Regions from separate parts of the Micromonospora sp. NPDC005205 genome, predicted to be linked through region 1. Evidence: riboswitches for the same ligand, from Rfam matches in the RefSeq annotation. Region 1 holds a riboswitch; the other holds the start of a gene.
What was found. Region 1 has a riboswitch for cobalamin ahead of ABZU43_RS32055 (ribonucleoside-diphosphate reductase subunit alpha). Riboswitches for the same ligand answer to the same signal wherever they lie in the genome.
Positions count from the first base shown of each region.

Region 2: it holds a riboswitch for cobalamin, as region 1 does, so the genes downstream of both, ABZU43_RS10380 (acyl-CoA thioesterase) here and ABZU43_RS32055 (ribonucleoside-diphosphate reductase subunit alpha) in region 1, are expected to answer to the same signal.

Region 1 covers NZ_JBEXHV010000031.1:44,927-49,135, reverse strand. Annotated here, with positions in the region: gene ABZU43_RS32055 (ribonucleoside-diphosphate reductase subunit alpha) at 1-1,723, opposite strand, end outside; cobalamin riboswitch at 1,916-2,133, opposite strand; gene ABZU43_RS32050 (enolase C-terminal domain-like protein) at 2,565-3,962, shown strand; gene ABZU43_RS32045 (FadR/GntR family transcriptional regulator) at 3,971-4,209, shown strand, end outside.
Region 2 covers NZ_JBEXHV010000004.1:132,703-136,911, forward strand. Annotated here, with positions in the region: gene ABZU43_RS10370 (DUF6355 family natural product biosynthesis protein) at 133-459, opposite strand; gene ABZU43_RS10375 (helix-turn-helix domain-containing protein) at 730-1,710, opposite strand; gene ABZU43_RS10380 (acyl-CoA thioesterase) at 2,168-2,680, opposite strand; cobalamin riboswitch at 2,809-3,025, opposite strand; gene ABZU43_RS10385 (copper resistance protein CopC) at 3,147-4,209, shown strand, end outside.

The sequences.
Region 1 (4,209 bases):
ACCGCGCGGTCTGCGTACCCGCGACACCCCACAGGTCGGGCTGGAGCTGGCCCCGCGCGGCCCGGGTCTGCGGGTACGCCGGATGCTTGCCGAAGTCGCGCGCCAGGTCGGCGGAGGTTTCCAGCGCGGTCAGGTACAGCTCCTCGCTGATCCGGGTGGACAGCTCGCGGGCGGCCGGCGAGTCGAACGGCAGCCGCAGCGCGAAGAAGGCGTCCTGAAGGCCCATCAGCCCGAGCCCGACGGGCCGCCAGCGGGGGTTGCTCGCCGCCGCCTGCGCGGTCGGGTAGTAGTTGATGTCGATGACCCGGTCGAGGAAGGTCACCGCGGTCCGCACCGTGGCGCGCAGCCGCTCCCAGTCGATGCCGTCGGCGGTGAGGTGGGCGGCGAGGTTCACCGAGCCGAGGTTGCACACGGCGGTCTCGGCGTCACTGGACACCTCGACGATCTCGGTGCAGAGGTTGGACAGGTGCACCACGTTGCCCGGTTCGGCGGTCTGGTTGCAGAGCCGGTTCGACGCGTCCTTGAAGGTCATCCAGCCGTTGCCGGTCTGGGCGAGGGTCCGCATCATCTTCCCGTACAGCTCGCGGGCCGGGACCTGCCGCACGTAGCGGCCCTGCGCCTCGGCCTGCCGGTACGCGGCGTCGAACCGCTCCCCCCACAGGTCGGGCAGCTCGGGCACCTCGTGCGGGTCGAACAGCGACCACAGCTCGTCGGCCTCGACCCGACGCATGAACTCGTCCGGCACCCAGTTGGCCAGGTTCAGGTTGTGGGTGCGGCGGGCGTCCTCGCCGGTGTTGTCCCGCAGTTGCAGGAACTCCTCGATGTCCGGGTGCCACGGCTCCAGGTAGACGCAGGCAGCGCCCTTGCGTCGGCCACCCTGGTTGACCGCGGCGACGCTCGCGTCCAGCGTGCGCAGCCACGGCACGATCCCGTTGGACTGCCCGTTCGTGCCCCGGATCAGCGCGCCCCGGGAGCGGACCCGGGAGTACGCGATGCCGATGCCCCCGGCGAACTTGGACAGGTTGGCGACCTGGGCGTACCGGGCGTAGATCGAGTCCAGCTCGTCGAGCGGGGAGTCGACCAGGTAGCAGGAGGACATCTGGGTGTGCCGGGTGCCGGAGTTGAACAAGGTCGGCGAGCTGGGCAGGTAGGCCAGGCTGGACATCAGCCGGTAGAAGTCGACCGCCTCGTCCGCCGTCCGGGACAGGCCGCAGGCCACCCGCAGCAGCCAGTACTGCGGGGTCTCCAGCACCAGTCGCCTGGTGGGGTGGCGCAACAGGTAGCGGTCGTACACCGTGCGCAGGCCGAAATACTCGAACCGGCGGTCGCCGTCCGGGTCGACGGCGTGGTCGAGCGTCGCGGCGTGTGCGGCGACGAACGCGGCGGTGTCGTCACCGATCAGGCCCTCGGCGTGGCCGACCCGGATCGCCGCGCTGAACGAGGTGATGCCCTGTCGCCGCACCTCCTTGTCGACGTAGCCGGCCAGCAGCCGCGCGGCCAGACGCGAGTACTGCGGCTCCTCACCGATCATCTCGGCGGCGGTCTGGATGGACAGCCGGTCGAGTTCGGCAGTGGTCGCGCCGTCGTAGAGGCCGCTGATGGTGCGGGTAGCCACCCGCAACGGGTCGACGTCGGTCAGGTCGTCGGCCCACCGCTCGACCGCCCGGACGATCTTGTTCACGTCCACGGGTTCGGTGCCGCCGTCGCGCTTGCGGACCTGCATCGGCGTCCGCCGCACTGTCGCGTCGCCTCTGGCCGGGACTACCTCGGTGACTGTCACCACTCGCTCCTCGGAGTTCGAGACCTGGTGGCCCGGACGCGAGGAGACAGACACCGACGGACGCCACGCCGGCACCGGCATGGGTCAGGTGGCGTCAGCCGTCCCACGCGGCCTCGGACCGCCGCCCACCCGGGTGCGGGTACGCGGCGCGCTGGCAGGTCTTCGGACTCGCGGGCACGACCGGGCTCGCCGGTCTCCTACTGGCCGTCGCTTCCCAGGCCGAATGGTGGCCCAGTGCTGATGACGGCTGTCGTTCCCACTCACCGCTGCGGGACAGTCCCGGATTTCCACCGGGTTCCCTGTTGCCTCGACCGCACTGGATGAGCGGCCGAACCAGCTGCGCTCGACACCATATATAGGGACGCAGTCGTTGTCACACCCCACATGTCGGTCTCGGGCGTGTCGACGGCGATGCGGTGACCACCGTCACCAACCCCCCGGGAGCACGCTGCGGCCGACCGACGCCGGGCACCGGAGACGAGGCTCTGCGCACGGTGTCGACATTCGACAAAGATTTGACGTATCGAGGCCACAGCACTGAGGACCAGGCCCATACGTGGCCGTCGATACCTCGCGGCGAGCCGGAACATCCGATCTCCAGGTCCGCCGCGCGCGGCACCTTCGCCCGCCAACCGGCATGATCGGAGTCAAGGCGGCTCGACCCGAGAGGGCAAACATCATATGTCTGCACGTCCGAGGTGATCGACAACGTTGACGCGCTGGAGCAGCCCTCCGTATACTCCCAGTGATCATCTGATCTTTAGCCTAGCCGGGCGAGGAGCGCATGCCGCAGATCACTGCCGTCACCGTCGAAGACGTCCGCTTCCCCACCTCCCTGACCGCTGACGGGTCAGACGCCATGAACAAGGACGGCGACTACTCGGCGGCCTACGTCGTCCTGCACACCGACGGCGTCGACGGCGTGGGCGCGCCACTCGCGGGGCACGGCCTGACCTTCACCATCGGCCGAGGCAACGACATCGTCGCGGCGGCGGCAGTCCACCAGGCACAGCTCCTCGTGGGCCAGGACGTGGCAACGATGGCAGCGGACATGGGCGCGGTCTACCGCCTGCTCACCTCCGACTCGCAACTGCGGTGGCTCGGCCCCGAGAAGGGCGTCGTCCACCTGTCCCTCGCCGCCGTGTTGAACGCGTCATGGGACCTGGTCGCCCGGGTCGCCGACAAGCCGCTGTGGCGGCTGCTCGTCGACATGACCCCCGAGCAACTCGTCGACATCGCTGACCTGCGCTACCTGTCCGACGCGCTGACCCGCGACGAGGCACTGGCCATCCTGCGGGCCAAGGAGAGCACGAAGGCCGCCCGCCTCGCCGAGCTCGACCGGACCGGCTACCCCGCCTACACCACCTCGGCGGGCTGGCTCGGCTACGGCGACGACAAGCTGCGCCGACTGTGCCAGGAGGCGGTCGACACCGGCTACGGCTACGTCAAGCTCAAGGTGGGCGCCAACCTCGACGACGACATCCGCCGATGCGCGATCGCGCGGGAGATCCTCGGCCCGGATCGCAACCTGATGATCGACGCCAACCAGGTGTGGGACGTCGGTCAGGCCATCGAGTGGGTCACCGCCCTCGCCCGCTTCACGCCACTGTGGATCGAGGAGCCGACCAGCCCCGACGACATCCTGGGCCACGCGGCCGTCCGCCGCGCCGTCGCTCCGATCGGCGTCGCCACCGGCGAACACTGCCACAACCGGGTGATGTTCAAGCAGCTCTTCCAGGCCGAGGCCATCGACTTCTGCCAGCTCGACACCGGCAGGTTGGCCAGCATCAACGAGATCGTCGCCGTGCTGCTGCTCGCCGCGAAGTTCAACGTCCCGGTGTGCCCGCACGCCGGTGGTGTCGGGCTGTGCGAGATGGTCCAACACGTGTCGGTGCTCGACTACGTCGCGATCTCGGGAGACCTCACCAACCGGGTCACCGAGTTCGTCGACCACCTGCACGAGCACTTCACCGATCCCTGCATCATCCGCGACACCGGTTCCGGCAGCGGATACGTCCTGCCCAGCCAGCCCGGCTACTCCACCCGGATGCGTCAGGAGTCGGTGGCGCTCTACCGGTTCCCCGACGGCCACTACTGGGCGGCGACAGACCCGACTACCGTGTCATCTCCGGAGGCGGCGTACGTGATCGCGGGTGGGAAGGCCACCCCCGCCGGCCGTTAGGGGGGGTCATGTCTCGCACCGACGAAGTGGTCAACGGCATCAAACGGATGATCCTCGAAGGGCAGTTCCGGCCCGGGGACCGGTTGCCCATCGAGAAGGACCTCGCCGAGCAGCTCGGCGTCTCGCGAGGTTCCCTGCGCGAGGGGATGTCGGCCCTGTCGATCCTGGGGATCGTCAACATCCGTCAGGGCGACGGCACCTACGTCACCAACCTCGACGCGCCACAGCTGCTGGCCCCGATGAATTT
Region 2 (4,209 bases), on a different contig from region 1:
CAGGATCCGATGCTCCAACCGGAAGCCTCGCCGTTGTCTACCCTGCCGCGATTCCCCTGTCCGACCGCGCCCTCAATTGCCTCGCTGGCCTGATCCGCGAACACCGAACGCAGGTAGCGCCTGGCCGGCCGTTCAACAAGTTTGACCCGAGTACCACGCGTTGGATACGGCGTTGGCGCCGCCGATGTCCCACGTTCCCGGACCGATGCACCATGTCCAGTCGTCGCGGGGCCACGTCGCGTCGACGTAGATGAGCACATGGGTGTTCCCGCAGTGGTTGTACCAGGCCGTCACCGCGTCTTCGTAGTAGCCGCAAACCTGCGCGGCGACGTCCTCGCTGCCGGGCTTGGCCTGCTCCGAAACCGCGGTGGTTTCGGGTTGGGACAGGCGGGAGCTGGCGCCCGGACTTGCCTGTGCCACGGTCCCGGACAGGGTGAGTGCGCCGAGGATCGCGGTCACTGCCGAGATCCGAAACGCCGTTCTGTACCCCATTTTCACAATGGTCTCCTGTCAGCCGCCGCTGCGGCCTCGATGATGCTGCTGGCTGCATGAAGTGATCGATGCACTTCCTCGCGCTCCTTCCATCGCGAAAACACGGATCGATGTAACACGCTCAAGTGAATCTTCTTCTGTAAGCCGGAATCAGATTCAACCCTGACTGAGCGGACTTCCTAAGATAAGAGTGCAGGACACAGCCGGGTCTGTCGTTACTGGTGAGCGCACAAGTCTTTAGTCTGCGCGTACTCTCGCGTACTGCTCGCGGAACTGGCGTGGCGAAAGACCGTAGGCGTTGCGGAACGCCTGGCTGAAGTGCGCCGGGCTGGTGAACCCCCACTGGGCGGCGATCGCGTGGATCGGGCGCGCGCCTAGTTGGGGGTTGGCGAGGTCGCGTCGGCACTGCTCCAGGCGACGCTCGCGGACCCAGCCGGCAACCGTGCGCCCTTCCTCGTGGAACAGCTTGTGCAGGTATCGCAACGAGATGTGATGCACTGCGGCAATCGCGTCCGGTGTCAGGCGCGGATCGCCGAGATTCTCTCGGACGAAGGCGTGGATCTGAGCCATCAACGCTCGACGTCGGGTGTGGGAGGGCACCGCACTTTGGACGTCCAGCGCGTTTGCCAGTGCCGCTGTCAACACGTCAATGGTGAGGGTGGACAGCTGGGCGGCGTCCAACGGACTGAGTTCGTCCATGTGCCGGGCAAGGTGCAGCAGGAATTGTGAAGATAACGCGCCGATACCTTGGGCGCCGGGGATGCGAACTGCGCTCAGGCGCCGCAACTCCCAAGGGGGCAACGGCAGTAACAAACGCGGGAAGCGCAGAAGCAGCAGCTGACTAACTGGCACATCCGGGCTGAATTCGGCCAGGTAGGGCCGGGAGGTGTCATACAGAATCAGATCCCCCACGCCGAAATCTGTGCGCTGGCCGTCTTGCGTGATCATGCCGCCACCGCGCACAAGGCAGCCCAGCTTGAACACCTCGGGATCGGCCTGCCGAATGAGCTTGGGAGTGCGGTGGACCGAGTGCGGCATCGTGGTCATTAATGTCGCCTGCACGGGACCGAACTCGCTGATTCCGACCTGAGCTCGAAATCCGGGCTCCCACTGCGATTCACACCGTAAATCGTAGGGCACCCAGAGCTTCGAGTTCACCTCGCGCCAGAAGGCGAACCCGTCTTCAACCGGGACCTCGGTGGTGCTGACTACGTCCATGACTCACCTTCGCACTGTCGCTGCAGGGGTCAGATCACGATAGCCTGGCGTCGATATACCGGCGTTGCGAGTTATGGCGCGGGTCAGGCATTGAGGGCTTTTCATCGTGATGGGCCTGGTCGCGATGGGTGGCGGGCAGCGTATGTCGAGATAGGACGCGGCTCCCGGTAAGACAGCAGGCGACCAAGATCCGATGCCCCAACCGGGAGCCTCACTGTGCTGTCTCACCCGTCTACGGGTCGCGCTGTCCGGCCGCACTCTGAACCACCTGGCCGACCTCATCCGCGCCGAACGCACCCGCCGCCGCGGCATCGAGCTCCCGCAACAACGCGGCGCACATAAGCATCCACACTCTGCGTGATCGGGACTTGACGTGGACGCCATCCCATCCGACCAGATCGACGGCGGGGCGTTCCTCAGACCGCGCCGGCGCCGCGACGGGCGCACCGCGCACGGGTCAGTCGTCTTCGGCACCGTCGAGCAGCGCGCGCCGCAGCGCCAGCCGGTGCTTGCGGCGGATCTCCGCCTCGCGGTACCGCCGCCGGTCACCGTCGGTCTCCGGTAGCAGCGGCGGCACCGTACGAGGCTGGCCGTCGTCGTCGATCGCGACCATGACCAGGTGAGCGGTGGCCACGTCGGTGGGCGGCACCGCCCGGTCCCACCGGTCGGCGGTCACCTTGACCGCCACCTCCATCGAGCTGCGACCGGCCCAGGTGATCCGGGCGTCGACGTGCACGACGTCGCCGACCCGCACCGCGCGCAGGAACGCGGTCTCGTCGATCGCGGCGGTGACCGCCGGCCCGTCGGAGTGGCGGGCGGCGACCACCCCGGCCACCGAGTCGATGAGATTGAGGATCCGGCCGCCGTGGACCGTACCCATCAGGTTGGTGTGATGCTGGTCCATGATCTGCGACAGGGTCAGGTGCGACGCCGACGGCGCTCGGCCGGCGATCGTGGTGGTGTCGTGCACAGCGGTAGTCCGTCCCTCGGGAAACCACACCGCCGGAACACGGGCACACGCTGACGAGGACACACCGGCGCACACCGCCCGGCACGTCACCCGCTCAGCCCACCCGCGAGGCCGACGGCAGCGCACACGGTTGTGTACGCGGCGCGGGCAGGTCTTCGGACTCGCGGGCCCGACCGGCTCCACGCCGGTCCCCTACTGGCCGTCGCTTCCCAGGCCACTGGCCCAGTGCTGATGACGGCGGTCGTTCCCACTCACCGCTGCGGGGCAGCCCCGGATTCCCACCGGGTTCCCTCTTACGACGCCCAGCCGGTCACGACGGGGCGAACCAGCGCCACCGGGAGCATAGCTGGCCAGGGGCGACGGCCCCTCAGCCCGGCCGACCACCCGGGAGGTGTTCGGCTTTAGCCATGTGAGGAAAAAGTTCGTCACCTCTTGTAAAAAGTCTCAGCCCAGTGAGGATATTCAGATGCGTCGTCACCCTCAGATTCCTGGGCGGGTGGTCTCGGGCCTCCTCGCGCTCCTCCTCGCCTCGGCGGTCGCTCTCCTCGCGTCCGCCCAGCCCGCCGCAGCTCACGGGACCCTCGCCATGTCCACACCGGCGAGCGGCGCAACCGTGCGCGAGCCGTTGACGTCGGTGCAGCTGTTCTTCACCGAGAAGGCCGCTGCCAACGCGTTCTTCACGATCACCGCGCCGGGTGGCATCCGGGTCGACAATGGCTGGTCGTACGGGGAGCCGAAGCCGCTGGACAAGCCGGTGCGCGAGTACTTCCTGGTCAACGGCCAGTTCGAGCCACGCGAGTACACAACCGGGTTCCCCGCGACGGTGGCGGTCGCGCACCTGCCAGCCAAGGGCCAGTACTCGGTGAGCTACCTGTCGGTCGCCTCGGACGGGGACCCCGTACGCGGCACCTTGACCTTCCGCTACGACGGGCCGGTGACGGCGGCGCCCAAGGGGTGGAGCCCGCCGTCGACCCAGCCAGATCCGGCGCTGTTGGCCACCGCCGAGCAACACGGGTCGTCCGGGCAGGCGTCGGCGGTGCCGACAGTCGCGGCCGAGACGGCGGTTCCGCCGTCCGCGGCAGCGGCTGCGCCGACCGGATCGACTGACGAAAGCGGCCCCGGAGCGGTCGCGTGGGTCGGCCTGGCGGTGGTCGCGGTGGCGGCGGCGGCGGCCGGATTCGTCGTCTGGCGTCGGCGGACGACCCCCACCGGCAGACCCGCCGGCCGGGGCCGTACCGCGTCGGCGACATCCGCTCGACGCGGCGCCGGCACCCGTCCCGGGACCAGGACCGCCGGCACCAGGATCGCCAGCGCCAAGGCCACCGGCGCCAAGGGCGCCGGTAGCAAGCCCGCCGCTGCCAGAACCGGCGGCGGCAGAGCGGTCGGTGGCAGGACCGACGCAGACAGGAGCCTCGCGGCGACCGGCAGCGGTACGCAGACCTCGGACGGTAAGCGGCGACCCAGCGCCGTGCCGGCCGCGCGTAAGGACACCGCCGTCGTCGTGGCTCGGACCGGCGTCGCTGTCGATC